Regions from separate parts of the Paenibacillus hodogayensis genome, predicted to be linked through region 3. Evidence: riboswitches for the same ligand, from Rfam matches in the RefSeq annotation. Region 3 holds a riboswitch; each other region holds the start of a gene.

Region 1 (4,326 bases), on a different contig from region 3:
TGCGCTTGCTCGTAGCGGGCGAACAGCTCGTTCCACGCTTGCTCGGCTTGGGCGCCATGCGCTTTCGCGTCGGCGAAATGCGCATACACTTCCGCCGGCACGTGGAAATGCTGATCCTCCGGCCATTCGTACGCTTTTTTGGTCAGCACGACTTCGTCAACGCCAAGCGGGGAGCCGTGCGGTCCGACATGACCGCCCTTGCCGGCTTTGTTCGGGCTGCCGTAACCGATTACGGTTTTGACTTCGATCAGCGACGGGCGCGGATCGTTCTTCGCAGCCAGAACCGCCTGCTCGATGGCAGCAAGATCGTTGCCGTCCTCGACGAGGCTGTAATGCCAATTGTAGCCTTCGAAGCGGGCTTTAACATTTTCCGAGAACGACAAATTCAGCTCGCCGTCAAGGGAGATGTCGTTCGAATCGTACAGCACGACCAGCTTGCCCAGCTGCAAATGGCCGGCCAGCGAAGCGGCTTCGCCGGAGATGCCTTCCATCAGGTCCCCGTCGCCGCAAATAACATATGTATAGTGGTCGATAATATTCAATTGATCGCGATTATAAGTCGCAGCCAGGTGAGCTTCGGCGAGCGCCATGCCCACTGCGCTGGCAAAGCCTTGTCCGAGCGGGCCCGTCGTGGCATCGACGCCTGCCGTGTGGCCGTACTCCGGATGGCCCGGCGTTTTGCTTCCCCACTGCCGGAAGTTTTTCAGCTCGTCCAACGACAAATCGTAGCCGCTCAGATGAAGCAGGCTATACAGCAGCATCGAGCCGTGGCCGGCCGAGAGTACGAACCGGTCGCGATCGATCCATTCCGGATGGTCCGGGCTGTGCTTCATCAGGCGCGCGTATAGGGCGTACCCCATCGGCGCTGCCCCCATCGGCATGCCGGGATGCCCGGAATTCGCTTTTTGCACGGCATCAATAGACAGCGTACGGATCGTATCGATCGCCAACTGGTCGATTGATTTCGTTTGAGACGTCATCGTTCCATTCCTCCCAAAATCGGTATTGCGCATCGCGGTTGTCTACCGGACGCGAACCCTGCTCTTTGTCCAGCGGACACTTGCAGTCGCTTTGCATTATTGTACCATTTGCTTTCGCCGTTTACCACAATCTATGACTGAAAACCGTTCTCAATATTCAATACAAGCCAAACAGCCGAAGGAAACCTTCGGCTGTCGGATTTTTGTTTCAGAATCTGCGAATTAGTTGGCGATAAATTCCTGCACCCATTCGCCGTTATAGTACGCTACGCCGATCTTCGTGAAGTTCGGGCTCATAATATTTTGCCGGTGGCCTTCGCTGTTCATCCATGCATTCATGACTTCCTGCGGATTGCGTTGGCCCTTGGCGATATTCTCTCCTGCATACGAATATTGAATGCCGTAGGACTTCATCATATCGAACGGCGATCCGTAGGTCGGGGACGTATGATCGAAATAGTTATTGTTGTACATGTCTTTCGCTTTGTCCAGCGCCATGTTCGTCAAGGCCGCATCGCTGGCAAGAGGCTTCAGACCGGCTTTTGCGCGCTCCTGGTTAACGAGCGACACGACTTGCTCGGCATAAGCCGATGTCGGAGCATTCTCGTTGCCGGTAGGGGTGCCGCCCGTGCCGGTTCCGTTACCTGTACCGGCCCCCGGACTCGGAACCGTTCCCGTTTCCGTACCGCCTCCGGCTTGTCCGCCGTTCGTCCCGTCGTCTCCGCTTCCTTGATCGGTTCCGGAGCTGCCGTTATGGTCAGCACCGCCGCCTTGCGAACCCGGAATACCGTTCGACATTCCCGGCCATACTATAGTCGTCTTACCTTGCTGGATCGATTGAAGCAGATCGTTCAGAGACAGACCGTTTAGCAAATCGCTCAGCGATTGACCGTTCAGCTTCAGCCCGTTCAAGGACTGAACGTTTAGAGCTTGACCGTTCAAGGACAGTCCGTAGCAATCGGCTATATTTCCATTCGACACACGATCCGCCGACGTGCTGGGTGAAGCGTACGCGGAACCTGTACCGACGATTACGCTTAGGGCGAGTGCTCCGGTCATTACGGTTTTCTTGAAACGCATGTAAAAATCCTCTCCTTGTTTGGGCCTGCGAGGTTAGCTGACGGGTTCGGGTCAAAGAGCAATCCCCCTGCCCTGCGATGGGCTTCACCCCGGAACATTGGGTTCCCCGCGCTTCCGAAGAAGCTTCGGCCTGTTGTTGTATTCCCCATGAAAAAACGGCAAAAGCTTGTTGCGGCCTGCCGTCTCCTCTGCGGTTTCTACATCGTAACATGGCTCTATGGACGGGTCACTGCATAATGTTTTCCATTCGGCCGGGAAGCCTTGCTGCGCATACAAAAAAAGAACATCTTGCGCGTCCGGAAGACGGCGAAAGATGTCCTTATCTTTTCTATGAAAACCGATTCAATTAAACACAACCGTTTTGTTCTGATGGGTTAAAATCCGGTCCTCGGCATGCCATGCGACCGCTCTGGCCAATACGATGCGTTCGATATGCCGGCCGATCCGCTTCAACGCGTCTACGTTGTCGCGATGGCTTACTCGCTGCACGTCCTGCTCGATGATCGGTCCTCCGTCCAGCTCCTCGGTCACGTAATGCGCCGTCGCCCCGATAATTTTCACGCCGCGCGCATAAGCCTGCGCATACGGTTTACCTCCTACGAAGGCCGGCAGGAACGAGTGGTGAATATTAATGATCCGGTTCGGGAAACGCTCGATGAACGTCGGGGAAATGATCTGCATATACCGCGCCAGAACGATCGTATCGACTCCCCCGGTCAACTCCAGCTGCTTCTCCTCCGCTTCACGCTTCGTTTCGGCGGTAACCGGAACGTGATGGTACGGAATACCGAACGTTTCGACCGTCTCCCGCATATCGGGGTGGTTGCTGACGACCATGGCGATATCGGCGTACAAGTCGCCGGATTTCCATTGCCACAGCAGCTCCAGCAGGCAGTGGTCCTCCTTCGAGACGAAGATGGCCAGGCGCTGCTTCCGACCCGCTTGCGTCACCCGCCAGTCCATGGCAAATTCACGGGCAGTCGTCTCGGCAAAATCGCGCTTCAGAGCGGGCAAGCGCTCCTCCAGCTCCGGAAGATCGAATTCCAGCCGAATGAAAAACAGTCCGCCCTCCGGGTCCATCGTATACTGGTCCGACTGGACGATATTCGCCCCGTGCCGGGATAAGAATTGCGAAACGCCCGCGACGATTCCCGGGCGGTCCGGGCAAGAGATCAGCATCCTCGCCCTCTCGCGATGACGGTCGGAACGGGGATGATTCGTTGGTGTAACCAATGGACTCATAATGGCTTCTCGTTCCTCTCTCTCTTCTCCGCTTGTTTCTTGATCAAGCTGCCCGCCGATCAGACTGAGGCCAACAGCTCCTTGCCGGCAAACCATGCCGTAATGCGATGGTTGATCTGCTCCTCGCTCAGGTCGGGGAACAAACGGCTTTCCTCTACCATATCGTACAGCCGTTCCATCGGCTCGCGCGGGTCGGCCTTCTTCGCCTTTGCATCGTTCTTCAGAACGTCCCAGGTAGACAAAATAAATTCGCGGTGATCGATCTCCTGCTTGCCGAAATAATGATGCAGCCGATCCAGATGATCGAGGAAATCCCCTCCGAAGCGCCCGTTCAAATCTCCGCGCAGCAGGGCAATTTCCGCTTCGTACATCGGACGGACGGTTTTGTCCTCTTTGCCGATCCACGGCGTTTCCAAAATCATCGGCAAATGCTGCAGACTGTCGTGGTGCACGATATAGTTCATCGCTTTGTAGCCGATCAGCCCCGCGCCGACCGGAGCATGGCGGTCTTTGCCGGCCCCGCGGACGTTTTTGCTATCGTTTAGATGGATAACGGCCAGCCTGTCCAATCCGACCGTTTTGTCGAAATGATCCAATACGCCGTCGAAATCGTTCACGATGTCGTAACCGGCATCGTGCACGTGACAGGTGTCCAGACAGACGGTCAACCGCTTGTTGTCCTCGACCTTGTCCATAATCTGCGCCAGCTCCTCGAACGAACGGCCGATCTCCGAGCCCTTGCCTGCCATCGTTTCCAGCGCAATGTTGACGTTCGTGTCCTTCGTGCCGCGAAGTACTTCGTTCAGCCCTTCGGCGATGCGGGCAATGCCGTATTCGGCGTCCTTGTCCGTGTAAGCGCCCGGATGAAGCACGATATTGCGCACACCGAGATAGTCCGTGCGGCGGATCTCTTCCTGTAGGAAGCGGACGGCCAGCTCGAACGTATCTTCTTTATACGAGCCCAAATTGATAATATAAGGGGCATGAACGACGATTTCACCGATGCCGTTTTGCTCCATAAGAG
Region 2 (4,326 bases), on a different contig from region 3:
CGGACTGCCAGTTGAGCGGAGCATTCAAAATAACGAGCTCGTCTCCTCTCCCTGTTACGGGAAATCCGATGTTGGCAAAGCTCGCCACCGTATTTCCGTCCAGCTTCACGGACACCATGGTATTGCCGTCATAGGCGATTTGCCAGTCATGAAAATCGTTATCCTCCGGCATTACCGCTTCTTGCTGCACATAGGCGCCCGATGCATTCGTCATCGCCAAAATTTTGTTCGTATCGTTAAATGTAATTTTGTATTCTTTCCCAGCTGCGAATATTTCAAAGCTGATCCCGCGGTATACGGGAGACTGGCTCGGCTTCATCAAATCCACGAACTTGGCTGACAGCTCCAAGGTCCAAGCTGCGGGACCGATCGGCATCTTTTTCGATATCGTGCTGTATTGGGACAAGGCGCTGGCGTTCTGGTCCCCGTACAACAAGTACTGTCCAGCGGGGACGGGCTTCGTTGCCGTCAGTTTGGGATTGCCCAAGGAATGTGTAGAGTCGATAATGTACACGCCGGCCTCAGGCGGTATTCGCCTGCTCCATCCTGCGGCTTGCAGGCTAGAACCATTGTCTTCGAAACGCAAAACTTTTCCCTCCTGCGGATCTGCGAGTGCGGTGTTTGGGGGCCCGAAAAATGGGGAAATGGGCCATATTCCGACTACGATCAAAACCATGACGAGCAAACTGATCCTTCTTCGCCATACAAGTGTAAACATGCCGACACCTCGATCCCGTTTATTTGCCCCAAAGCGGGGACAGTTGACCTTTATCAAGCCCCCTGTCCCGAACGTTCCTTCGTTATTTCTTTCCCGCCTTGATCTCCTCTATCTTTTTATTGGCCGCCTCGGTCGCTTCCCGGAAGGCTGTATTCATGTCCGCTTTACCCGTCACGACTTTCCGGAAAACGTTGTACAGCTCGTTCTGGGCTGTCGCGGTAAATTCGGAGAACGGTTCGGCCGGAACCGGAGCAAATTGCTTCGGCAGCAAGGCGCCGACATTTTTGCCCTTATAGAAAGACGAATCTTGGCCGAATAGTTTCACGATCGATTTGTCGTTCAGAACGGGCAGCAGCGTACCTTGCTTGGCAGCCGCAGTCTGGAATTCGGCGGAAGTCAGGAAGGTCATCGCTTCGAATGCGGCTTCCTTATGCTTGCTCGTATTGAACATGGATAGGATAAACGGGTACGGCTGGTAGCCTATGCCCGGCTTTTCTTTCATCGTAGGATAAGTAATAAAGTCCCATTGATTTCCGAGAGCCGCCAACGATTCCTCGCCCAGCAGCGTGCCGCCCGGCTCGATCATGGCAACGGTTTGGTCTTTGACAAACAACGCGTTATGTACGTTCGATTCCAGCGATATTTTGTCCATGTCGTAGCCGGGGAGCTCAAATATGCGGAAAATGTCCTTCAAGTAATTTTTGAATTCGCTCGTATCGAAGGCGACCTTTTGCCCGGTGCTGTCAAACAGCTTCTGCGACACTTGGTTCAGTCTCATCAAATGGACGTAGGAAGCCAAAAAACCGCGATACTGTACACCGTTCTCACTGCGTGTCAGTTTCTTCGACATTTCATACAAATCGTCCCAAGTCATGCCGTCTTTCGGATAAGCGACGCCGAATTTATCGAACACTCCTTTGTTGTAATACAAAGTGTTCGGCGACATGTAAATCGGAAGGCTAAACAGCTCGTTTTTGGTCGACAAGCTGCGCACGGAACCGACTGCGGCCGGATCCAGTTGATTCAAATCGTAATTATATTGTTTGATCAGCGGAGTCAAATCAAATTGTCCCTCAAATTTCCTTATCGTCGACTCGAATCCGGGGCCCGGAGTCGTTATGATCAAGTCCGGCAGCGTACCCGACACAACCATCTCCTCCAGCTGTTTCGGCCCGGTGTAGCTGATCGCTTTGACCTTGATATGCGGGTATTTCTTCGTAATCGGCTCCGCAAACACTTTGGTGTTCTGGTCCTCGCCCCATGTGCCGTTGTAATGGAAAATCGATATTTCCACAGGTTCCTTTGGCTTCTGCTGTACGTTTTCTTTGGCGCTTTCGGCGTTTGCGTCCTTGTCCGGGCTCTTTGTGGTTCCGCCGCACCCCGCCAGTGTCGATACCGCCATAACTCCTGCCAGCCATAATAACAGGCTCCGCTTGTTTCTCATACGTGTAGACCCTCCCGTTTGCAATGTATAGCATTTCCTGAAAACGCAACATACGCTTGACGGCGCTCCGAACGAAACCGTCCCCATTCCAATACAATCCGGTAAGCTAAGCTCCATCACCTCCTTAAAAATGAAAGTTTCCATCCTATCCCAGTCGGAATTCAGCGGTTCCCGCTAATACGCGATTGAAAACGCTATCATTAAGTTGCATTCCATGATATCGATAAGGTCTGATTTTGTACCGGTTCGAGTCGGTTGTGTTCGTTTGCGTGTAAAATCGTGATGGAGGTCTTACCAAGATTCGCTTGAAGGTGTGCTCGTGGAGTGAAGGGCTTTTGGAGGAATCTCCGGGCATAGTATCTGAGGTGGCGGTAACATTGATGATATATCATGGTCATACCATAATACAACGTTACTTATTATGATATAGGTTTCTTTTGTAATCGTCAATCCTATGTGTAGAAAAAAAGGAGAATTGTGCCATGCCTTCTAACGCTACGCCCCCAACGGTTTGAGCGATTAGGCCTTGCTCCGAAAGGGCGGATTCCAGAAATTGAGGGTTTTCCTGAGGTCTTTATGTATGGTAGCCTTCTACAAGTAGCCGAAACTCCGGATCATGGAAGTTGCAGGGATTTTCAATCTTGCTCTTTTATTCTGGAGTGCGGGGGATTTTTACACATGGGCGGTATGGCGGACTATGCCGTTCCATTCGGGGTGAATCGCGAAATGACGCGTAGGGTTGTAGCCCTCAATCCGAATCCGACAACTAACCTCGTAGGCGGACAAAAGGAGAGAAACGAATACCGTGTTCAAATCGACCTGGAAGCGTATATGGCTTACGGGCGTCTTCGCCCTATTCTTGCTATCCTCTTCGGCGGTTTCGGCCGCAGGCCGTCCACTGGACCCGACTTTGCTGCAGCCTGTATGGTCGCCGCTGACAATGCAAAGCGATTTTCTGACCAAAACGAATGCGGATGCTTCTCCTTACAAAACGTTATCCTTATATAAACCGCTGCTCTTATCGGAAATGGCCCCCATCTGGGGCCCGATGCTGCCGGGAGGGCTTAGCCCGCTGTTTGCCGCCATCGAGCCGTTGTCCTACACCGTCAAGTCGGGCGATACCTCCGACCCTGCCCTCTTCACGGCGCAAAAGACGGAGATCGCTGCCGCGCCCAAGGCAAAAATCGCGCCCGCGGCCGCGCCGGTCGAACCGGAACTGGTCGAAACAAAAAACAAAATCATTACCGCTACCGGGGCGACGATTACGCCGAAGCAAACGATCGACGCCGTCGCTTCCGCCTACACAGGGAGTGCCGCGGAGAACGGCGGCTACGCCGGTAAAGACTATTTCGGCAATGCGCTGCAGGTCGGAACGATCGCTGTCGATCCCAAGATCATTCCGCTTGGCACGACCGTGTACGTGACGGGATACAATTATGACGGCCTGCCAGCTGGCGGCATGATTGCCAAAGCTTCCGATATCGGAGGGGCGATCAACGGAAGCCGGATCGATATTTATGTGCCCGATACGAGAGAAAAAGCGAAAAAATTCGGTTATCAGAATGTTACCATCTACGTCGTCGACTAAGGTCGACGGCTTTTTTATTTGTCTTTCGACAAATGCAGCAGCTCGGGCACCGTCACAAGATGATATCCCTGGCTTTTCAGCTTCGTAATAATACCGGGCAGCGCCTTGACCGTTCCGCTCAAATCCTGACTGCTCCCGCCGGCCGAATGCTGAAGAACGATCGATCCGGCTTTCGTATGGCCCAGAATATTGCCGGTTACCTGCTGCTCGCCGAGGTTTTTCCAATCCAGCGAATCGACGTTCCAGTTCACGATAACATAACCCCGACTGTTCGCCCATCGCAGCTGCTCTTCGTTGATTTCGCCGTACGGGGGGCGCAGCAGCTTTGGACGATAACCCGCAAGACGGTTCAGCACTTCCTCCGATTGCTCGATTTCTCCGGCAAACCGGTCGACGGTGATTTTCGTGAACAACGGATGACCGTAAGAATGATTGCCGATCGTATGCCCCTCGCGGACGATCCGTTTGACAATGTTCGGGTGGGCCTCCGCTTTTTTGCCAAGCAAAAAGAAGGTGGCTTTCACGCCATGCTCCTTCAGCACGTCCAGCACTTGCGGAGTAAACCGTTCGTCCGGT
Region 3 (4,326 bases):
TTTCGCTCCTATTTATTTTAGCTAATATTCCGGCAAAAGCAAACATATACATGCTGTAGATGCTTGTCAACGGGGTGAGAAACGTTTATGATCAACCGACTTTTCAAACGCAGCACGATATGGCTTCTCCTGCTCGCTCTCGGCGCCGCGACATTCACGTTCGTCCGGTTTGCGGAACGCCCCGGGTCCTACGCATCTTCGTCCTTCCTGCACGAGCCCGTTCCACAAGCACTCGAGCCGCCGGCGCCAGCAGGAAACGAAGCGCCCAAGCCGCTGAGCAAACACATCGTCGCGTACCATATTTCCGTGCAGCTGGACCCTCAGCAGAAAACGTTAACCGGCGCCGAGTCGTTAACGTGGAAAAACCCGGGCTCCCAGCCCGTCAGCGAGCTTTACCTTCATCTGTATCCGAACGCTTTTCAGTCCAAGAAGTCTACCTTCATGCGCGAATCCGGCGGCAAGCTGCGCCAGGACGAGATGAAGGGAAACAGCTTCGGCAGCATGGCCATCGAATCGGCCGTCACCGAGGACGGCATCGAGCTAACGTCCCAGATGCAGTACGTACAGCCGGACGACGGCAACAAGCAGGATCAGACGCTCATGCGAATTCGGCTGCCGAAGCCGGTCGCTCCGGGCGGAGAGACGACGTTGAAGCTTCATTTTTCGGTCAAGCTTCCAGAAGTGTTCGCCCGTATGGGATACAGTGGCGACTTCGTCATGGCCGGCCAATGGTTTCCCAAGGTTGCCGTATACGAGCCCAAGGGAACGCGGGGCCGGGCCGAAGAAGGCTGGAATCTTCACCAATATCATGGCAATTCGGAGTTTTATGCGGATTTCGGGATGTATAACGTGCGCATCCAGGTGCCGACCGGCTACACGGTCGCGGCGACCGGATTTCCGACCAAGCCTGCCGCGGATGACGGGACCAAGAAGACGTATCAGTTTTATGCCGACGACGTGCATGACTTTGCCTGGGCCGCGTCTCCGCACTTCGTGTACGTGGAGGAACCGTTCTCCGCTCCCAACGTGCCCGGCGTGAAAATCAAGCTGTATCTCGATCCGGCCCACCAGTCGTTGAAAGACCGGTATTTGTATGCGGCCAAGCGTTCTCTGGCCAAGTATAGCGAATGGTTCGGCACTTATCCTTATTCGACGCTGTCGATCGTCGTCCCCCCTCCGGGCGGCAACGGCGCCGGCGGCATGGAGTATCCTACGCTCGTTACTGGCTGGGACGCTGCCGGCGATACGAACGGCTACGAGCTGGAGCGCGTCATCGTGCATGAGATCGGCCATCAATATTGGTACGGTATGGTCGCCAGCAACGAATTCGAAGAGGCGTGGCTCGACGAAGGCTTCACTTCATACGCGGAAGACCTAATTATGGCGAGCGAATTTGGAGTCAAGCCGAACTATCCGTTGGAAGCCAGCTACATGACCCATCCGGAACCGCTTAAGCTGCCGTCCTGGCAGTACCGCGGTCACGGCGGGTACGCCGACAACGTCTATACGCGGGCGAAGCTTGTGCTCGTCGGCATCGAAAAGCAGATCGGGCAAAAACAGATGCTCCAGGCAATGAGGACGTATTTCGAGAAATGGAAATTCCGGCATCCGGCCACGGCCGACTTTCAAGCGGTGCTGGAGGGCGTTACGAAAAAGGATTGGAGCGAATATTTCAACCAATTCGTGTATGGCGGCGGCATGACCGACTATGCGGTGGAAAGCGTCCAGATTCGCAAGGTGCAGCAGGGCGACAAGACCGTGTACGAAAATTCCGTTCTCATCCATAAATACGGCGGTCATTACATGGAGGTGCCGGTTCGTTTCCGCTTCGAGGACGGCTCGGTGGTGGACAAAAGCTGGGACGGCCGGGACCCGCAGGTATTGTTCACGATTACGAGCGAATCGCCTTTGGCGTGGGCGGCCGTCGATCCCCAAATGACGATGGTGCTCGAGACGAGAAGAATCAACAATTTTATGCAGGTGAATATCGACAACAAGTGGAAAGTGCGCTGGAATATCGGGATCGCCAAATTGATCGAGACCTTGCTGAACGGGGTCGCGTGGTGAGGTGAACAACGCTAAATGATCCGCTATCTGAAAGAAGGCTTCCGCACAACCGCTTCGCAGACGTTTTTGCTGCTCGTTTTGTGGCTGTACCATTTCGTCTGGGGCTTCCTGCTGCTGTCCGTCATCAAGTCGATTGTCGTGCCGCTGATGCACCGGTTTCCCGGCACCCACCTGACGCCGGACGCCTCTCAGCTGTTTTTGGCCGAAAGCCAGTTCCGGCTTATGAAAACCGATATTAGCCACCATACGATCGCGCTGTTGATCGCCTTCGCAGCCGCGCGCATGCTGCTGACTCCCTTGCTTAATGCCGGCGTCTACTACTCGCTGCATCACGCCCGGCTCAATTCCGGCTACCGGTTCCTGCAAGGAATCCGGCATCTGGGTAAACCGTTCTTCGTCTACTATGCCGTTCAACTGCTGCTTACATTCGCCCCATTGTACTGGCTGTATCCGATTGCGAAGAACGCCTTCGCGCATGAAAGCGATTATACGTCGCTCGGGCTTGCGCTGCTGCCATGGGCCGCCGCATACATCGCGTACGGCTTCCTGATCCGCCTCTGCTTCATTTATATTCAACTCGGCAAAACGCAGGGAGAACGGTTAAGCCAGTCGCTCGGACTGTTCCTGCGCAAGCTGCCGGTGGTTGCCGCCGTTGCGCTCGTCTTGCTGGCGATGTCCGGAACAGCGACCGCCGCCGCACTGTCCACCTCCTTGGTCTGGGCCGGCCTATCGGCACTTGTCCTGCAGCAGCTGTTCCACATCGTCACCCTGCTGTTCAAGCTGTGGACGATTGCCGCCCAATATCACGTATATGCCGCGGATACGGCTTCCGACCGATAACCTAGTGCAATCGCATAAGAAAAATCGGCGGCAAAGCGAGGCTACGGTGACCCTTTGCTCCTCCAATCGCACTTGAAACCGGATTCCCAGTTTGGGTCATAGCAGGCGGAATCCGGTTTCAAAGGCGACCGCTTCGCTTTTGCGGACCCAAAGGCCCCCCTCCGCCTTCTCTGCGTAGCCGCACTGTGTCTCATGCGATTGCCCTGGCGGATAACCGTATACCGATTGACGACAGACGAAAGGCCTTGCTGCGGCAAGGCCTTTTCGCTGCGCAAAAAATAAATCGGGATTTTTGAAAAAAATATAGGAGAAAAGCAGGAATTCCGATAGAAATGACGAATTATATTTACCCGGAAACAAAAAAATCGAAACATGCCGAATTCCTGGCTTTTTGCCGGGAAACGGGGGAACCACTCCGGGTGAATTGATCTCGCATTCAAGTGATCATAGGGCACCTTCAACCGAACCCTCAGCTAACCTCGTAGGCACCGGAAGGAGTCCGCGTCTTTTGAAAAAGGCAGCCATTGTCATCACCACCATGGTCGTTCTGTTGTTCGCGCAGATTGGTACCGCTTTCGCAGACACCAATCTCGACAAAACCGTCAACGCCCTGATCGGCACGAAGTACAAGACGGCTGGAACGACTACGAGCGGTTTCGACTGCTCGGGCTTCACGATGTACATATTCAACCAGATCGGCATCGAGCTGCCGCATCAATCCAAATCGCAAGCTCAGGAAGGCTCTTGGGTCGACAAGAACGACCTCAGACCGGGAGACCTCGTGTTCTTCAACACCGACGGCAAAGGGATTTCCCACGTCGGCATCTATCTCGGCAACGACGAGTTCATCCACTCGGCTACCGGCGATGGCGTTATCAAGAACAAGCTCAGCGAGAAATATTACAAGACGCGTTACGTTTCCGCTCGCCGCGTCATTGGGGACGATTTGTACACCCAATTGACGGAGGAAGCCAAGTAATCCGGCCTTGTTCCGCCGGACAAGACAAGCCCTGCCAATCGCGGTTACCCGCATGGCAGGGCTTGTCTTCTTCTATAGCCGTAAAGCTAGGCTCAGGCGCGACGCCGGGCCAGCAATTCCCGTACCTGCCGTCCATCCTCCAGCCGGAGCGCCTCGCGCGCCAGCTCTGCCGCCTCCGCATGCCGCAGCCCGCGCACTACGGCGCGTACGGACGGAAGAGCCGGGGCGTTCATGCTCAGCTCGTCTACGCCCAGACCGACAAGAAGCGGCACGGCTGACGAATCCCCGGCCATTTCGCCGCAGACGCCGACACGCTTGCCTTGCCCCCGCGCGGATTCGACTACGTGTCGGATCAGGCGGAGCACGGCCGGATGGTACGAATCGTAGAGGGCCGAGATATGCTCGTTCATCCGATCCACCGCCAGTGTGTACTGGGTCAG
Region 4 (4,326 bases), on a different contig from region 3:
GCCTATCCAGCGCGCGAAACGGAACAAGGTTCGGTAGCCCGAACGTACAAAGCTATTCTCCATCCAGCTTCCGAGCAGATTGGCGAATTTCAGAGCCAATGCTAATAGGGCGAGCCCGAGAAGGGGCAGCGCTCCGTCGCCTGCGCCGTGCCGGTAGAGAGGCATGGCGGCCGATAACGCAAACAATACCGCGAACGCTTGCATGGCAAAGCTGTACAGCAGCGCATTGCGGAAATAAACGCCCATCTTCGCCTCCATCGGGAGCAGGAATACAAGATCGGCCTCGCGCAGCAGCGTCCGGATTGGGCTTAAGGCGATAAACGGCGTCAGCCAGCACGTGATGACGAGCATATAGGGGAACGTCTCCGGTAGTTGGATCAGCGCCTTGCCGTACATATAGGAGGAAGCGATGAACACGATCATCATGAACATGAACAAACCGCTTCGCCCGGCGTAAATCGTATACCGGGCTACGATGCGCAGATGGGCGGAGAGACGCTCCTTCCAGATCGCCGCCGCCGGGTTCATGAAGCGCCGCCTTTCACCAGGGTGTAGAACAGCTCGTCCAGGGTCGATTCCGGACCGCTCCCGGGTACCTGGGAGCGCAAATTCGACAGCGCTCCCTGTGCGGCGATTCTTCCCCGGTGCAGCACGATAAACCGGTCGCAATACGTTTCCAGCGTGGACAAAATGTGCGAGCTGATCAGGAAGGAGGCGCCTTGGCGCTTGCGCTCGACCATTAATTCGAGTAGCGAGCGAATGCCTAGCGGGTCCAGTCCGAGAAAAGGCTCATCGATAATATAGAGAGGAGGTTCAGTGAGAAAGGCGTTCATAATCATTACCTTCTGCCGCATCCCTTTCGACAGCGTCTGCGGGAATGAATCCAGCTTGTTCGTCATGTCGAATTGTCCTGCCAGAACGGCGGATTTTTGCTCGAATTGCGCGGAATCGAGGCCGTATGCCATCGACGTCATCCGCAGATGCTCGCGGATGGTCAATTCCTCATACAATTCCGGCGATTCGGGCACGTAGGCAAATGAGCTGCGGTACGTTTCCGCGGATTGCCCGGCTTCTCGACCCAAGATGCGAACCGACCCTTCGTGAGGAGCAAGAAGACCCAAAATATGTTTAATGGTTGTACTTTTTCCAGCTCCATTCAGTCCGATTAGCCCGATCATCTCTCCGGGACCGACCGAAAAATCAATCTCGCGAATGATCGGACGATTCCAAATATATCCACCTGAAAGCCCCTTCACCTCGAGTATGGTTTCCATCTTTTCCCTCCAATTTTGGTTGCGTTTTTCACTCCATCATACCATTTTTGGCTGAAAAACAGCATCTCGGACAAGATGTTTTTACTAAAATGGCTATATATCTCAAGACATAGAGGTATATGACGAAGAAAAACAGGGATTTGTTGCAAGAAAAAACGGAATAAAAGCATTTTTTTCGGCTTTTCGCGAAAATAAGGACTTTTCATCCTCTTTACAGCTTTTTCATAAGGCTTTAATATTACGATCATAATGATTCGAAATTGAATACCGCCATCGACTTACTATCGCTGAATTTCCAAATGGGAATCGGGGGAACCAAGTTTACATGGGGTGAATTTCGAGGCAGCCGTCCGCCCGGCTTGTCTCGGATAGGGCGACTCTCTTGCCCGAACCCGTCAGCTAACCTCGTAAGCGTGAAGAGAGAGGCACGATTGTCGGGCAACGAAGCGCCATCCTTGACTGGGATGAGCATTCGGTTATATGCCGCGAGAAGAGTACCTCTTCCATGCGGCTTTTATTTTCGACATGTTCGAAAATAATCCTGTACGGACTAATTAGGCATAAGTCGTCATAAACATAGCCCCAACATGCAACAGCCGATGGCAAGCATCGAATCATCCAAAAATTGAAACCAGGCCGCGTCAATCCAGTCATGCGTAACACTCGACCGCGAGAACTGATGAAGGAGGACCGCATAAGTGGGCGCTATTCCAAACGGAAACACCCATGTAAAACGATCATCCAGCATGTCTTTCGCAATGCGATGGAAGCATGAAAACTTGCGTTTGATTTCACTAGGCGCTTTGTTTTCGATCGTGATGGCAGTTATGTTTGCACTGCTTTTGTATGGTACGTCAATCAAAAAGGTGGATCTGGTCGTCAATGGGGAGCAGAAGCAGATCAAGACGAGACAAGCGACATTGTCTGCCTTCCTCGACGAACAACACATATCCGTAAGCACGCACGACCGCGTATCGGCCGTGTTGGAGACGAAGCTCAGACATGGGGCAACGTATACCGTCACGCATGCCATTCCCGTCCAATTGACCGCTGACGGCAAGACGGAAACGCGCTACACCGTAGCCAAGACCGTTGCGGGGGCGTTGGAGGAACTGAGCGTAGACCTAGGGGAGCTCGATAAATTGACTCCCGCCAAGGAAGAAGCTTTGGCGGCCAATACACCCATTCAGATTGTACGGGTGCAGAAGCTGCTGGAAAACCAGACCGAGTCGATTCCGTTCGATACGGTCAAGACCAACGATCCAAACTTGCTCAAAGGCAAGGAACAGGTCGTAACGGAAGGCAAGGAAGGCATTCTTGCCAAGAAGATCGAGAAGGTGTACGAGGACGGCCAGCTCGTGGCCGAGAACGTCGTCGATACGAAGGTCGAGCAGGAGCAGATCGACCAGATCGTGGCGCTAGGCACGAAAAACCCGGTCGTCGTATTGTCCGCCGCTTCGCCGGATATCGAGGAAGTGACCAAGGGCGGCGTCAAGTTCGCGTATAAACAAATTATTAGTAACGTCACGTTGACGGCCTACTCCGTCGATGCCGCTTCGACAGGCAAAACGAGCGAGCATCCGCAATACGGCATGACGTTTTCGGGAACGAAAGTCAGCGAAGGGCGAACCATCGCTGTCGATCCTAAAGTCATCCCGATCGGCTGGTGGGTATATATCGAAGGAATCGGTTTCCGTCGGGCAGAAGATACTGGTAGCGCTATCAAAGGCAACATTATCGACGTTTATTTCGACAGCTCCGATTATGCCAAACGATTCGGCCTAAAGCGCGGTTATAAAGTATACGTAATCGGCAAGGAAAAGCCGTCCGTCAACTAGTCGTGTCATTTTGGCTTTAGGAAGGAAGGCTCTGTTCGTTATTACCCGGATTGCGGTTGCGTGTAACAGCGCAGTCCGGTATATTGTAAATAAAGTGATCGACGCAAAAGAAGAGGGGCGCCCTCTTCTTTTTGTTCGTCTTCAGGGAAAGGAACGAAACGTCACATGATCCGAGAAATTATCGTCGTCGAAGGACGGGACGATACGGTAGCCATCCGTCGTGCGGTAGAGGCGGAGACGATCGAAACGGGCGGCTCGGCCATCAATGAGCAGGTGCTGCAGCGTATCGCCATGGCGCAGGAGCGACGGGGCGTCATCGTGTTCACCGATCCCGACCATGCCGGCGAGCGTATCCGCAAAATAATCGCGGCTCGCGTGCCAGGCTGTAAGCATGCTTTCGTGTCCCGCGAGGAAGCGATGCGCAAAGCGGACATCGGGGTAGAAAACGCTTCGCCGGAGGCGATCGTCAAGGCGCTGGCCAACGTACGCACGGATGTCGGCGAGGACGCTCTCGGAGAGCCGGACATAACGATGGACGATCTGATGGCCGCAGGCTTGCTCGTGCATCCTCAGGCGGCTGCGCGCAGGCTCGAGATGGGCAAGCTGCTCGGCATCGGCTATTGCAACGGAAAGCAATTTTACAAGAGATGCCGGATGTTTCGCATCGGGCACGAAGAATTCGCCAAGGCGTATGAACAAATGACCGCCTTGCAGGAGGGAGGAGACAAGCAATGAACGAACATCCGACAGCCGACGTCGCAACGCCGAGGCGTACGCAGGATATCATCCGCAAGCACGGGTTTACGTTGAAAAAGAGCCTGGGCCAAAATTTTCTGACCGATCTGAACATTCTGAACAAAATTGCTTCGGCGGCCAAGCTGGACGACACGAAGGGCGTGCTGGAGATCGGTCCCGGTATCGGAGCGCTGACCCAACAGCTGGCCAAGGCGGCGGGCAAGGTCGTCGCGGTAGAGATCGACGGAAGGCTGCTGCCGATTCTCGAGGAGACGCTCCAGCCGTATCCGCATGCCACGGTCGTTCACGGAGACGTGCTGAAGTTGGATCTGGACGAGCTATGGGCCCGGCACTTTGCCGGCTGCTCCGGCGTCAGCGTGGTGGCCAATCTGCCCTACTACGTAACGACCCCGATCATGATGAAGCTGCTGGAACAGAAGCTCCCGCTCGAATATATCGTCGTCATGATCCAACGGGAA

The links. A riboswitch is a leader RNA that binds a small molecule or an ion and turns the genes downstream of it on or off. The one in region 3 is predicted to bind cyclic di-AMP.
Region 1: another riboswitch for cyclic di-AMP. It lies ahead of ABD796_RS08045 (CAP domain-containing protein); the one in region 3 lies ahead of ABD796_RS26260 (C40 family peptidase).
Region 2: another riboswitch for cyclic di-AMP. It lies ahead of ABD796_RS08720 (3D domain-containing protein); the one in region 3 lies ahead of ABD796_RS26260 (C40 family peptidase).
Region 4: another riboswitch for cyclic di-AMP. It lies ahead of ABD796_RS30250 (resuscitation-promoting factor); the one in region 3 lies ahead of ABD796_RS26260 (C40 family peptidase).

The regions. Positions count from the first base shown of each region.
Region 1 is NZ_BAAAYO010000002.1:585,163-589,488, forward strand. It holds gene tkt (transketolase) at 1-980, opposite strand, end outside; gene ABD796_RS08045 (CAP domain-containing protein) at 1,203-2,060, opposite strand; cyclic di-AMP (ydaO/yuaA leader) riboswitch at 2,068-2,201, opposite strand; gene purU (formyltetrahydrofolate deformylase) at 2,403-3,302, opposite strand; gene ABD796_RS08055 (deoxyribonuclease IV) at 3,362-4,326, opposite strand, start outside.
Region 2 is NZ_BAAAYO010000002.1:736,990-741,315, forward strand. It holds gene ABD796_RS08710 (glycoside hydrolase family protein) at 1-586, opposite strand, end outside; gene ABD796_RS08715 (ABC transporter substrate-binding protein) at 801-2,162, opposite strand; cyclic di-AMP (ydaO/yuaA leader) riboswitch at 2,795-2,958, shown strand; gene ABD796_RS08720 (3D domain-containing protein) at 2,968-3,750, shown strand; gene ABD796_RS08725 (polysaccharide deacetylase family protein) at 3,765-4,326, opposite strand, start outside.
Region 3 is NZ_BAAAYO010000013.1:22,445-26,770, forward strand. It holds gene ABD796_RS26250 (M1 family metallopeptidase) at 88-2,067, shown strand; gene ABD796_RS26255 (hypothetical protein) at 2,083-2,907, shown strand; cyclic di-AMP (ydaO/yuaA leader) riboswitch at 3,271-3,410, shown strand; gene ABD796_RS26260 (C40 family peptidase) at 3,416-3,886, shown strand; gene ptsP (phosphoenolpyruvate--protein phosphotransferase) at 3,979-4,326, opposite strand, start outside.
Region 4 is NZ_BAAAYO010000015.1:51,808-56,133, reverse strand. It holds gene ABD796_RS30260 (ABC transporter permease) at 1-528, opposite strand, end outside; gene ABD796_RS30255 (ABC transporter ATP-binding protein) at 525-1,274, opposite strand; cyclic di-AMP (ydaO/yuaA leader) riboswitch at 1,550-1,702, shown strand; gene ABD796_RS30250 (resuscitation-promoting factor) at 2,054-3,112, shown strand; gene rnmV (ribonuclease M5) at 3,278-3,847, shown strand; gene rsmA (16S rRNA (adenine(1518)-N(6)/adenine(1519)-N(6))-dimethyltransferase RsmA) at 3,844-4,326, shown strand, end outside.